3 regions of the Chloroflexus sp. genome follow, and region 2 is predicted to be linked to each of the others. Evidence: riboswitches for the same ligand, from Rfam matches in the RefSeq annotation. Region 2 holds a riboswitch; each other region holds the start of a gene.
The links. Region 2 has a riboswitch for S-adenosylmethionine ahead of AC01ZF_RS10340 (trans-sulfuration enzyme family protein). Riboswitches for the same ligand answer to the same signal wherever they lie in the genome.
Positions count from the first base shown of each region.

Region 1: it holds a riboswitch for S-adenosylmethionine, as region 2 does, so the genes downstream of both, mtnA (S-methyl-5-thioribose-1-phosphate isomerase) here and AC01ZF_RS10340 (trans-sulfuration enzyme family protein) in region 2, are expected to answer to the same signal.
Region 3: it holds a riboswitch for S-adenosylmethionine, as region 2 does, so the genes downstream of both, AC01ZF_RS14465 (homocysteine synthase) here and AC01ZF_RS10340 (trans-sulfuration enzyme family protein) in region 2, are expected to answer to the same signal.

Region 1 covers NZ_JBWGQH010000020.1:8,005-12,232, forward strand. Annotated here, with positions in the region: gene AC01ZF_RS11560 (TrkH family potassium uptake protein) at 1-1,214, shown strand, start outside; gene hemW (radical SAM family heme chaperone HemW) at 1,235-2,416, shown strand; SAM riboswitch class I at 2,498-2,604, shown strand; gene mtnA (S-methyl-5-thioribose-1-phosphate isomerase) at 2,664-3,707, shown strand; gene AC01ZF_RS11575 (uroporphyrinogen decarboxylase/cobalamine-independent methonine synthase family protein) at 3,704-4,228, shown strand, end outside.
Region 2 covers NZ_JBWGQH010000017.1:23,139-27,366, forward strand. Annotated here, with positions in the region: gene AC01ZF_RS10330 (GNAT family N-acetyltransferase) at 1-526, shown strand, start outside; gene AC01ZF_RS10335 (class I SAM-dependent methyltransferase) at 762-1,352, shown strand; SAM riboswitch class I at 1,435-1,541, shown strand; gene AC01ZF_RS10340 (trans-sulfuration enzyme family protein) at 1,614-2,810, shown strand; gene AC01ZF_RS10345 (methylenetetrahydrofolate reductase) at 2,813-3,736, shown strand; gene map (type I methionyl aminopeptidase) at 3,880-4,228, shown strand, end outside.
Region 3 covers NZ_JBWGQH010000029.1:35,378-39,605, forward strand. Annotated here, with positions in the region: gene metX (homoserine O-acetyltransferase MetX) at 114-1,250, opposite strand; gene AC01ZF_RS14465 (homocysteine synthase) at 1,330-2,625, opposite strand; SAM riboswitch class I at 2,728-2,839, opposite strand; gene AC01ZF_RS14470 (LysM peptidoglycan-binding domain-containing protein) at 3,408-3,794, shown strand; gene AC01ZF_RS14475 (ATP-binding protein) at 3,856-4,228, opposite strand, start outside.

The sequences.
Region 1 (4,228 bases), on a different contig from region 2:
TGTTCACGGCGACATCGGCGTTGAGCGTTACCGGTTTATCGGTCATTACGCCGGTACGCGATCTATCGCTCTGGGGGCAGATTCTGCTCATGCTGCTGATCCAGATCGGTGGTGTCGGTTTTATGGTCGTCGCCGTGATCGTTTTCAGGCTTTTGGGTCGGCGGATCAGTTTTACCGATCGGATCGCGTTAAGCGACTCGTTAGGCTTACTCTCGCCGGCGGCAATCGTGTCCTTGACTCGGCGCGTTCTTATTACGGTCATCACGATTGAGCTGATCGGTGCCTTCTTGCTCTACATACACTGGCGTACCGATCCTCGCCTTTCTGAGGGTCAAGCCTTCTTCTTTGCCCTCTTTCATGCGGTCTCGGCATTCTGCAATGCCGGATTTGACCTGTTCACTGGTACTCCCGGTTTTAACGATGGTATACCGCGGGATAGTGTGACGCTGTTTGTGATGGGGGTCTTGATTTTTCTCGGCGGCTTAGGTATTCCGGTCGTTGCCGATCTGATCGCGTACCCGAATGAGCGGCGGTTGTCGTTGCACACGCGGATCACGCTGCTCGTCGTGAGCATACTGGTGGTCGGTGGTGCTGTTGGCTTATGGCTCAGTGAAGCGTTCGATAAAGATGGAGTGCTTGTTGGGCAGCCGTTGGATCGTCAGATCATAGTGACCGTCTTCCAATCGGTTTCGGCTCGTACCGCCGGATTTGCCGGCATTACTAACTTCGAGCAGTTGACACCGGCCAGCCAACTGCTACTCATTGCGTTGATGTTTATCGGCTGTGCGCCGGCCTCGATGGGTGGTGGGATTACCACCGGTACGTTTGCCGTCCTCTCGATTTCGCTATGGAGTTATGCGCGCGGCCTGCCAACCGCTCAGTTTGGTGGACGCAGTCTGGCGACTGGTATGGTACGGCGGGCGGCAGCCGTGCTCACGATTTCGCTCTTTGTGGTCTTGGCTGCTTCATGGTTACTGGTGACAACGCACGACACAACCCTTGACCGTACCGTGTTTGAGGTTGTATCGGCATTTGCCACATGCGGGCTGACGCTTGGTTTTACCGATGAATTGAACACGTTTGGGCAGTTGGTGATCATCGCTGTTATGTTTTGGGGACGATTAGGCGCCCTCACCATTATCATTGCGTTAGCGCGACAAAGTGCTGCACCGCAAGTCGTGATGTACCCGGAGGAGCAGATTTTGATCGGGTAGAACGTGATCTGGAAGTTGCTATGCGCCACTTATATATCCATATCCCCTTTTGCCATCGGCGCTGTTCGTATTGCGATTTCAACACCTACGCCAACATGGAGCATCGCATTGCGGCGTATGTTGATGCACTCTGTACCGAGTTAGCTATGTTGCGCGAGTCGCTCCCACCGTTACCGAAATCACCGGCAGCAGCGGCATTGCGGCCAAGTATCTTCTTTGGCGGTGGGACGCCGAGTATGCTGACGCCGGCACAGATTGAACGCATTCTGACCGCGGCTACGGCGCTCGTTCCTCTCGAAACGGCCGAGATCTCGCTTGAGGCAAATCCCGGAACGGTGCTAGGCCGCGAGTATCTGCGTGCCATCCGCTCGCTTGGTGTGAATCGGTTGAGTATGGGGGTACAAAGCTTGCACGATCCAACCTTACGGGTGCTAGGACGTATTCACACCGCTGCCGAAGCCAAGGCAAGCTATCTTGATGCCCGTGCAGTCGGTTTTGAGTCGATCAACCTGGATTTCATCTTTGGCTTGCCCGGGCAAGACCTTGCCGATTGGCAAGCCACACTCACCGAAGTCATCTCGTGGGACGTGGATCATCTGGCCCTGTACTCGCTCATTCTCGAAGAGAATACGCCACTCTATGCGCAGGTCACGGCGGGGCGCGTACAGGTGCCCGACGATGATCTCACCGCAGCGATGTACGAATTGGCGATGGACCTTCTTGACAAAGCCGGTTATCGGCACTACGAAATCTCGAACTGGGTACGTCCCCAGCCGGGTGATCGGCCTGATGCACCGCCGCGATTGGCGTGTCATCACAACCTGGCCTACTGGTTCAATAGTGACTATTTGGCCGCCGGCGCCGGCGCTCATGGCCATCTCTTCCCGCAGCGCTACGCCAATATTCGATCCATCGATGGGTACATCGCTGCCGTTCAAGCCGGTCATCGCCCGATTGCCGAGACTATCCCACTGACCCCTGCCGATCTGGCTGCTGAAACGATGATGATGGGCTTGCGGCTCGATATTGGGGTAAGTTTTGAGCACTTTGCCGCCCGTGTCGGCGATGATCTCACCGAGTACTACGGAACCGCCTTGCACGAGCTGATGCAGCACGGGTTGATCGCGATAGATGACCGACGGGTGTGGTTGACGGAGCGAGGACGGATGGTGGGTAATCACGTTTTTGCACACTTTTTGTAGCGGTTGCCTCTTGCCGTCAGTCGTGTTATAATCGCTCACAACGTTCGCGTGCGGCGCCGTAGTGCGTCAGCGAACTTCAGATGCTCATCGAGATGGGCTGAGGGACTGGCCCGATGACGCCCGGCAACCCCCGAAAGGGAAGGTGCCAAATCCAGCGGCAATGAAGAGCATTAGCCGAAAGATGAGAGGAACGAAGTGATGATCGGAGCCTCTCGCTATGCGAGTGGCTCAATTTATTGCGACGCCTATGGAATTCCGCACAGTTTGGTGGGAAAATGAGACGGTTCGCCTGATCGATCAGCGCAAGCTGCCACACATCGTCGAGGTGGTGAATTGCACCGATCTGAGCCTGGTCGCCTATGCTATTCGCAGTATGCAGGTACGGGGCGCACCGGCAATCGGTTGCACGGCTGCGTATGGCATGGCGTTGGCTGCTCGGCAGAGTGCTGCTCATTCGGTTGAGGAGCTACTTGAAGAGCTACGCCAAGCCAAAGCGATCTTCGATGCTCAGCGTCCAACAGCGGTCAATTTGGCCTGGGCGACAAGCCGCATGCTACGGCGGGCTGAAACGGTTGCTCCCGAAGGCATCGCAGCGATCAAAACTGCATTGTTGACTGAGGCCGAGGCGATTTTCGCCGAGGATCTCGCTATGTGCCATGCGATAGGAGAACACGGCGCACCACTCATTCCCCCGCGTGGTCACGTGCTGACCCACTGCAACGCCGGTGGCCTGGCAACTGCCGGGTACGGAACGGCACTTGCCCCCATTCGCACCGCCTTTGCCCAAGGTCGGCCCATTCATGTCTTTGTTGATGAAACGCGCCCCTTCTTGCAAGGCGCCCGGTTGACGGCGTGGGAATTGTTACAGGCCGGTATTCCCCAGACCTTAATCACCGATAATATGGCCGCTTTTATGATGCAACGCGGCCATATCGATTGTATTATCGTTGGTGCTGATCGGATTGCTGCCAATGGTGATGTGGCTAACAAGATCGGTACCTATGGCTTGGCAGTACTCGCCCGTTATCATCAGATACCTTTCTACGTCGCTGCCCCTTATTCCACCATCGATCTTGCCACGGCGAGTGGCGCCGATATTCCTATCGAAGAGCGCGATCCGGCAGAGGTGACTCACATCGCCGGGATTGCCATTGCTCCGCACGGTGTGCCGGCTGCTCATCCGGCGTTTGACGTTACGCCAAACGAATTGGTAACGGCGATCATCACCGAGCGAGGCGTGCTGCATCCTCCGTTCACGGTAGCCTTGTGTCAACTGGCGAGTCAACCATGAATGTGCTGGGGTCGTTTCAGCCGGCCTGCCGGCCACTTCTGCGCGGTGGGTTGCCTCATACGAATCCGATGATCGTGGCGCAGTTAATCTGCCGGTATTTTCCGCAGACACCAGCATGGCCATTACCCTTGCCACGTACCCTTGCCGATACACCATTTGCCTTGGCAGCACAAGGTTTGCCCGGTGTGCAGATCGATCTCGAACGTGACCGATTGGCCGTTGACCACGAGACGCTTGAGCGCGAAGCGGTTCGGGTTGGGTTGGCGTATCTGCGTGGTGATGCGCAATTTGCTGCGTTGTCGGGTCCGGCCGTTGTTGTCCTTGAAGAGCTACTCCGTCAGCTCAATACCGAAGATCGCCATCCATTTTTGCTCAAATACGAGACAATTGGCCCGGTGAGCCTCAGTTTGGCGTTGACCGACAATCATGACCGACCTTTAGCTTACGCGCCAGAGTGGCGTGAACTGTTACTCAATTTGTGTAGCTTGCGGGTGGCATGGCAACACGAGCAAGTGCAAGGG
Region 2 (4,228 bases):
TAGCAATGTAGCATTGAAAGATGGCCGACAAGTAACCATTCGGCCACTGGTAGAAAATGATCGAGCAGCATTAGCCGATTTTGGTTTGAGTTTACCAAAAGACGATCTGCTGTATCTTGAAGAAGACTTTACTAACCCGGAAATTATTGCTCGGCTCGTCAACGCCTCATATGCCGAGAATTGGCGACAGATTGTCGCAGTCGCTGATGACGGCTCGATTGTCGCCTACACGTCGGCGCGGCGTATACCGGGTTGGTCAAACCACGTGGCCGAGCTGCGGTTAATTGTGAAGCCGGGTTGGCGACGGAGCGGGCTTGGTACCTATATGGCCCAAGCTATTGTTGATACAGCTCGTGATCTTGGTGCTCAGAAGGTGACAGTAGCGATGCTCGCCGCGTTAAAAGCCGGTCAAGCCATCTTCTCGCGTCTCGGTTTTGCAGTCGAAGGCCAATTGGCCCGTCACGCGATCGACCGCAACGGTGAGTTGCACGATGTGGTGATTATGTCGGCCTTCTTACGAGTGTGATGATATATCAAGATGAGTTGCGACAGGGTCACTCCCCAATGATTTGATATACGCTATACCAAACCTTTTGCGAAAACTCCCTGAGGCTGTCAAAAGGCCGCTGCGAAGCGTCCGCAATAGACTACAGAGGATGATAAACCTTATTCAATATCGTGGCAGTGGGGTCTTCTGCCCGGTTTGCCAACGCGAATCGCGAGCGTTTGCGCCATACGGTCGTCCAAAGCGCAGAAGTGCAATGTGTGTCTATTGCGGTTCGTTAGAACGCCACCGGTTGTTGTGGTTGTATCTCATTCATCGGACGAATCTTTTCGATGGGCTGCATAAAAATGTGCTCCACGTCGCTCCTGAACCGTGCTTTGAACCGAACTTCCGGCGCCTCATCGGCACCGGCTATCTTACCGCCGATTTACTCGATCCGCGTGCTATGGTTAAGATGGATATTACAAATATTCAATATCCTGATGCATATTTCGATGTCATTTTATGCAGTCATGTACTTGAACATGTGCCTGATGATCGCAAAGCAATGCGCGAATTTTGGCGCACGCTTAAGCCAAACGGCTGGACTATCCTATTGGTACCGATTACGGCTGAAGTGACTTTTGAAGATCCGACTATCATTGACCCGCAGGAACGGCTGATTGCATTTGGTCAAGAAGATCATGTGCGTAGGTATGGTCGGGATTATATCGATCGGTTGCGTGAAGCAGGGTTTACTGTAACAGTTACGACTGTAACCGATATGGTTCCTGATCACGAGACAGCGTTGCAGATGGGATTGACAGCCGCGAGTGGCGAGATTTACTATTGCACACGCGGAGGATGAGATGCCAAGAGCGGGACGTCATCCCGTCTGATTGACAATCCTCAAGATCACCTGTTATACTTCGTACAATTGCAGAACGCTGCACTCATCCAGAGCGGTGGAGGGACCGGCCCGATGAAACCGCGCCAACCCGGCGGATCAACGCCTGACGGGTGGCAACTCCGGCAGCATAAGGCTGGCAGATGAGAGGAGAGCGGCGTCATCTTGCCGATAGCAAGAGTACGTCAACTGCACTCTCATCGCCCTGATGAGAGGTTTTTTATGCCCACAAACCAATCTCCTGGCCTCGGTACGGCCGCCGTCCACGCAGGCGAACCACGCCGGCGCGCGTTTGACGCGATTACACCCCCTGTCGTCCATAGCGCTACGTACACATTCCGTGACAGCGCCGAGCTGATAGCCTTTCAGTCGGGCGAACTGGAGCGCGAAGAGTATGGTCGGTACGGAAATCCAACCGTGCGCGCTGTTGAAGCCCGTCTCGCTGCGCTGGAGTCACCGCATGCCCCCGCCGAGGCACTTCTCTGCGCCTCCGGGATGAATGCGCTGACTACAGTGATGCTTGCGATGCTTCCCGCCGGTAGTCACGTGATCCTAACCGACGACGGCTACCGCCGTACCCGTCAATTTGTCAGCACCATGCTGGCCCGTCTCGGGGTGCGTCATAGCGTGGTCGCCGCTGCCGACCCGGCAGCTATTGCGGCGGCAATCGAACCGGGGCGCACGCGCTTGATTGTCACCGAAGCGCCGACGAATCCGTACCTGCGCGTGATCGATCTGACCGCAGTGGCGAAGATAGCGCGCGAGCACCGGATCAAAACGGTGATCGATGCTACATTTGCCACCCCCTACAACATGCGTCCGCTTGAATACGGGATCGATCTGGTGGTACACAGTTGTAGCAAATATTTAGCCGGACACAACGATCTTTTGGCCGGAGTCATTATTGGCCGTCCGCCGATCATCAAAGCACTCCGGGAAACGCAGGGAATCCTTGGTGGAATCTGTGATCCGCACGCGGCCTATCTGCTCGGTCGTGGCCTCAAGACCTTTGCCTTGCGGATGGAGCGCCACAATCAGAATGGGCAAGCCGTCGCCGAGTTTCTCGCCCACCACCCACGGGTGACGCGGGTACATTACCCCGGCCTGCCCGATCATCCCGATCACGCGATTGCCCGCGCCCAGATGCGCGGCTTTGGCGGCGTAGTGTCGTTCGAGGTTGCAGGTGATCTGACCGGCGCGATGGCCGTTGTCGACCGGCTCCGGCTACCGTATATTGCCCCTAGCTTCGGCGGTGTCGAAAGCCTGGTTGAACAACCGGCACTCATGAGTTACTATGAACTAAGCAGTGAAGAACGCTTGGCGGTTGGTATTCGCGACAACTTGATCCGACTCTCATGCGGGATTGAAGATGCTGATGATCTGATCGCCGATCTGCAACAGGCCCTTGCCGACGAATAGTTATGCACTCGACCCTGCAACGCCGACTCGCCGCCGGGCAAACGGTTGTTACCGGTGAGATTGCACCGCCAAAGGGGGCGGCACGCGCTCATCTAGAAACCCTGGCGCAAAACCTTCGCACCTACGTCGATGCGGTGAACCTGACCGATAATCAGCGCGGAATCGCTCGCATGTCATCGCTTGGCGGTAGCGTCATTTTGCACCAGCTCGGCATTGAGCCGATTATGCAAATGACGTGCCAGCACCGTAATCGGATCGCCCTCCAAGCCGATGCACTCAGTGCATCGGCGCTCGGTGTGCGCAATCTTTTGGCAATGACCGGCGACCATCCGCGCATTGGTGATCATCCCGAAGCCAAAAATGTGCTCGATCTTAACTCGTTCCAACTGATCCGGATGCTGCGCACCCTCCGCGATCAGGGCACGTTCCAATCGGGTACGCCATTGAAGGAGGCACCGCGTTTTTTTATCGGTAGTGTCGCAAACCCAAACGTCGAACGAGCAGCGCGGCTGGAAAAAAAGATCGAGGCTGGCGCTGAGTTTGTGCAGACCCAGTTGATCTTCGATGTCAACCGTTTCCGGCAATGGATGGCAGATGTGCGTGCTGCCGGTTTGCACCAACAGGCCTACATTCTGGCCGGTGTGATGATTTTGCGTCGGCCACAATCGGCGATCTATCTCCGCGATCATCTCCCCGGCACCCTCATGCCTGATGCGATTGTTGAGCGGATGCAGCGCGCCACCGATAGTGAAGCCGAAGGCATTGTGCTGGCTGCCGAGTTAGTCACCGAGCTGCTCAGTATCGAAGGTGTAGCCGGTGTGCATCTGATGTCGGTTGACTGGACACGCGCCATCCCGCGGGTCGTGGAGCGGGCCGGCTTGCTGCCACGCCCGCCGGTGCCAGAGGCATTGGTGGATGAGGCGTAGCGGATGGGTGATGGGATCGTGTATCATCCATCCCGCATCGTAAGGCTATCGGTCGTGCGGTCTCACTGATACGTGATCGAACTGTTTGTCTTAGAGGTACCAAAACGTTCATCACCGACAAAACGGTTTGAAGTGAGGGTATCATGCCAATTATTCTGAAATCTCCTGCACAGATTGAACTGTTACGTGCCGCCGGGCAACTGGTGCGGCAGACGTTCAACGTGCTGCGCGAACATATCCGTCCGGGCGTAACCACGGCTGAACTGGACGCGATTGCTGAAGAGTTTATCCGTTCACACGGTGCCGAACCTGTCTATAAAGGGTATGTACCGGCGGGTCGCCGCAACTACGTGCCTCCGTTCCCTGGTACCATCTGTGCTTCAATTAACGATGTGATCTGCCACGGTATTCCGAGCAAGCGCGACCGGCTACGGCAAGGTGATATTGTTGGAATCGACATCGGCTTGCGTCTCAACGGTTGGATCGGTGACG
Region 3 (4,228 bases), on a different contig from region 2:
AAATAGCATCTAGATGTGGATACTATCTTACCGCAAATCGGTAACGAGGCGAACAAGACATTTTTAATAAACTGATATATCTAATATCTCATACGCCAAGCCAAATGTCACTCCTATTCCGACCCTACCCGATCCAAAAATTCCCGAATGACAACACTCTGGGTAGCTATATCGGTCAGAAACGCATCGTGGCCGGCATCAGTCATGATCAGGTGCGTTGTAAACGACCGCCCGGCAGCCTGTGCCGCTGCTGCCATGTGATACGTCTCGCTCGGTGGATAGAGCCAATCGCTGCTGTAGGCCAACGCCAAAAACCGTGCTCGTGTCAGATCAAACGCCGCTGTTAACGAGCCGTAGCGCGCCGCAAGATCCCAACTGTCCATAGCGCGCGTGATCGTCAAATAAGAATTGGCATCAAACCGTTCGTTGAAACGCGCCGCCTGATGCTCAAGATAGTGTTCAATCGCAAAATGTGGCCCAAGGTCAAGCGGTCCGGAATCACCGCGCCGCCCAAACCGCTGCTCCAACTTTGGCTCACAGAGATACGTAATATGACCGAGCATGCGTGCTACCGCCAAACCATCACGTGGCGGCTCACCATCGTAATAGTCGCCACCACGCCAACGCGGATCGGCCATAATTGCACGCCTGCCGATATAATTCCACGCTACCGTCTGTGGACTCGAACGTGCGCTCGTCGCCAACAAGATCGCACCACGCACACGCTGCGGATACTCGACCGCCCATGCCAATGCCTGAAATCCACCCATCGAACCACCGGCTACGGCCAACAAGGTATCAATCCCAAGGGCATCAATCAGGCGTTGTTGGGCGTGTACCATATCCTCAATGGTAATGATCGGAAACCGTGAACCGTAGGGCTTCCCATCAACTGGATGTGGACTCGATGGGCCGGTCGAACCGCGGCAGCCACCGATCACGTTCGAGCAGATCACAAAGTAGCGGTTGGTATCAAATGCGCGGCCCGGCCCGATCATTCCATCCCACCAGCCCGGTTTGCGATCAGTAGGACTATGATAACCGGCCGCGTGTGCATCACCCGACAAAGCGTGCAGAATCAGAATGGCATTCGAGCGGTCGGGCGCTAGTTCACCGTAAGTCTCGTAGGCAATCGTCAGTGGCCCCAGTGTCGCACCGCTCGTCAGGGGCAGCGGTGTCGTCCAATGCATGCGCTGGGTACGCACGAAGCCAACCCCTTCGGGGGTTGGCGCCGAAGCAATTGCTTCCATATCGATCCTCTCCCTGTCAGCAAGGAACGAGAACGAGCTGCGGCGGCAACGCCATTGTTACCACCACATCGGTCAGAAACTACGATGGTGTTCCGGCCAACGCCTGATCGAGATCGGCCAAAATATCATCTATTGTTTCAAGGCCGATAGAGAGCCGCACGTAGTCGTCGGTCACACCGGTGAGACGCTGTTCTTCAGGGGTCAACTGGCTATGCGTCGTCGTCGCCGGATGGATTGCCAAACTCTTGGCATCACCGATATTCGCCAAGTGTGAGAAGAGGCGTAACCGTTCGATAAAGATTCGTCCAGCGTTACGCCCACCCTTCAAGCCGAACCCGACGATCCCGCTCTGTCCGCGCGGCAGATACTTTTGGGCCAACGGATAACTCGGGTGGCTCGGTAAGCCGGGGTAATTGACCCATGCTACCTTCGGATGTTCGCTGAGATAGCGCGCGACGGCTAACGCATTCTTGCTGTGCCGTTCCATCCGCAACGGCAACGTCTCCAGCCCTTGCAAGAAGAGGAAACTGTTGAACGGGCTGAGGGCTGCACCAATATCACGGAGGCCTTGCACACGCGCCTTGATAATATAGGCAAGATTGCCAAAGGCCTGCGTATACACCAGGCCGTGATAGCTCGGATCGGGGTTGGTGAAATCAGGGAAACGCCCACTCGCCGCCCAATCAAACTTACCACTATCGATAATAATCCCACCGATAGCGGTGCCATGCCCCCCGATATACTTCGTCGCCGAGTGAATGACGATGTCGGCGCCGTGCTTGATCGGCTGCCACAGATACGGGGTTACCGTCGTCGCATCAACAATGACCGGCACACCCCGCTCGTGCGCAATCGCCGCAATCCGCTCGAGATCGAGCACATCCAGCCGCGGGTTACCGACCAGTTCGAGAAAGAAAGCCTTCGTTCGATCATCGATCGCCGCTGCAAACCCATCGTAATCACGGGCGTCAACAAAACGGGTCGTAATACCCAAACGCGGTAAGGTGTGACGGAAGAGATTGTAGGTACCACCGTACAAATCCGATGAGGCGACGATATTATCACCGCTACCAGCCAGATTCAAAATTGCCAGCGTCTCGGCAGCTTGCCCTGACGACAACGCCAATGCACCCACCCCACCTTCCAATGCGGCCATACGCTGCTCGAATACGTCGGTGGTCGGATTCATAATGCGGGTGTAGATATTGCCGAACTCTTGCAGGTTGAACAAGCGGGCTGCGTGGTCGGTGTCTTTGAACTGATAGGATGTTGTTGCGTAGATCGGTACTGCCCGTGATCCGGTTGTCGGATCCGGAATCTGTCCGGCGTGTAAGGCAAGCGTCTCGAAACCGGTGAAGCGTGGCGTGTCAGACATGCAATCCTCCTCAAATAGATGCCCGGTGTAATAGGCAACAAAAACGCCCTCAACTTCGATGAGGGCGTGAAATAACAAGTGCGGATAACCACGATTCCACGTCGCTCATCTTCCAGAACACTTCTGCCGGAATTAGCACCGTTCGCATGCGGCGACGCATGCGAGGGTTGCTGCGGTTTCAACGGGCCGGTCCCTCCACCGCTCTGGATGAGTGCGTGTGTGTTGTTGAGGTGCGTTTTGGTGTCGCCTTCACCAACGTGATGTCGTAAATATAAACTATACGACGTGTATTTGTCAAGTATCACTTCTCAGGCTCTGACATGCGCTGGGATCAAGGATCCTACACACCCTGCGACATCCCAGCTCGTGGTGAGACGGCAGCCCAGCGCGCAAGCTTCCACAACACGCTTACAGATGTCTCGCTGCGCTCGACATGACAGGGAGCGACGGACGGCTGGCGGCGCGCACCCTATCCAGGGCAGGCAACCCCCTCTGTCATTTCGCGCGCAGCGAGAAATCTTGGCATCCGTTGTGCGGCGCGCGCCATGAAGCAGCGATAGGGCATCGAAGCGACGTTGCAGAACCGGACGGATATGGATACCCTTGGGCATGCAGCGTACCGTATAGGTGTTGCAAACTAAGTCTATTGGTTGTAAGGTTCCTCATTTTTTACCTTGGATGTCTTAACCCACGTCCGAATCTCACTCATTTGTATTGACGCCCTCCCATGCGACTGCTACAATGTCTAGTTGTGACAAATAGTACAACATGAGAGGGTGATCGTGATCCGCTACGTGTGGCTTTGGTTCATTGGGCTGCTGATTGTATCGATGAGTATGGGGCTAACCGCGTGCTTTCCCGAGCCGCCACCGCACAACTTGCCTACCTTGCCGGTCGTGCTCGACATTACCCCTGCCCCAACCATCGACCTCGATGCAACGGCGACGGTCTATGCCAGTTTGTCGCGCCCAACCCCAACGGTTGCCGCGTTGTACGTTGTCCAGGCCGGTGATACGCTGAGTACAATTGCCGAACGCTTTGGGGTGACGGTTGATGAATTGGTGGCAGCCAACAATCTGACCGATCCCAACTTCCTCCAGCCCGGTCAGACGTTACTCATTCCATCGTTAATCGGTACGCCACAACCAATACCCACGCCGACACCGTGAGACCCTGCCCTGGTTGTGGTTGAAGATGGAGCAGGGTTAGAGTAGAATGTTTCGGACAGCGTTAGGGGTGGATGAACAACACTAACCGCCAACAATTCCGCTCGCGCAGCCGACGGTACTGCAACCGGTCAAGGATCGCTGCTGCGATTGCGAGTCCCCTTCCCCGTTCTTCCCAATCGTCAGGGAGGACGAACGTCGACTCTGGCCTTTCCCATCGGTGACCACGATCAACGAGTCGCGCCTCGATCAGGTGTGGTGTACAGCGGAGCCGCAACTGGATTGGCTCCGCTTCCGCGGCAACGGCATACTGTAAGATATTCGCAACCACTTCCGCGAGAGCGGTACTAAGCCGTATCTGCGCCTCCGGTGCTACTCCGGCTTCAGCCCAAAACGCATTCAATGCGGTGTGGAGCTGGTCGATCCCTTCTGCGAGC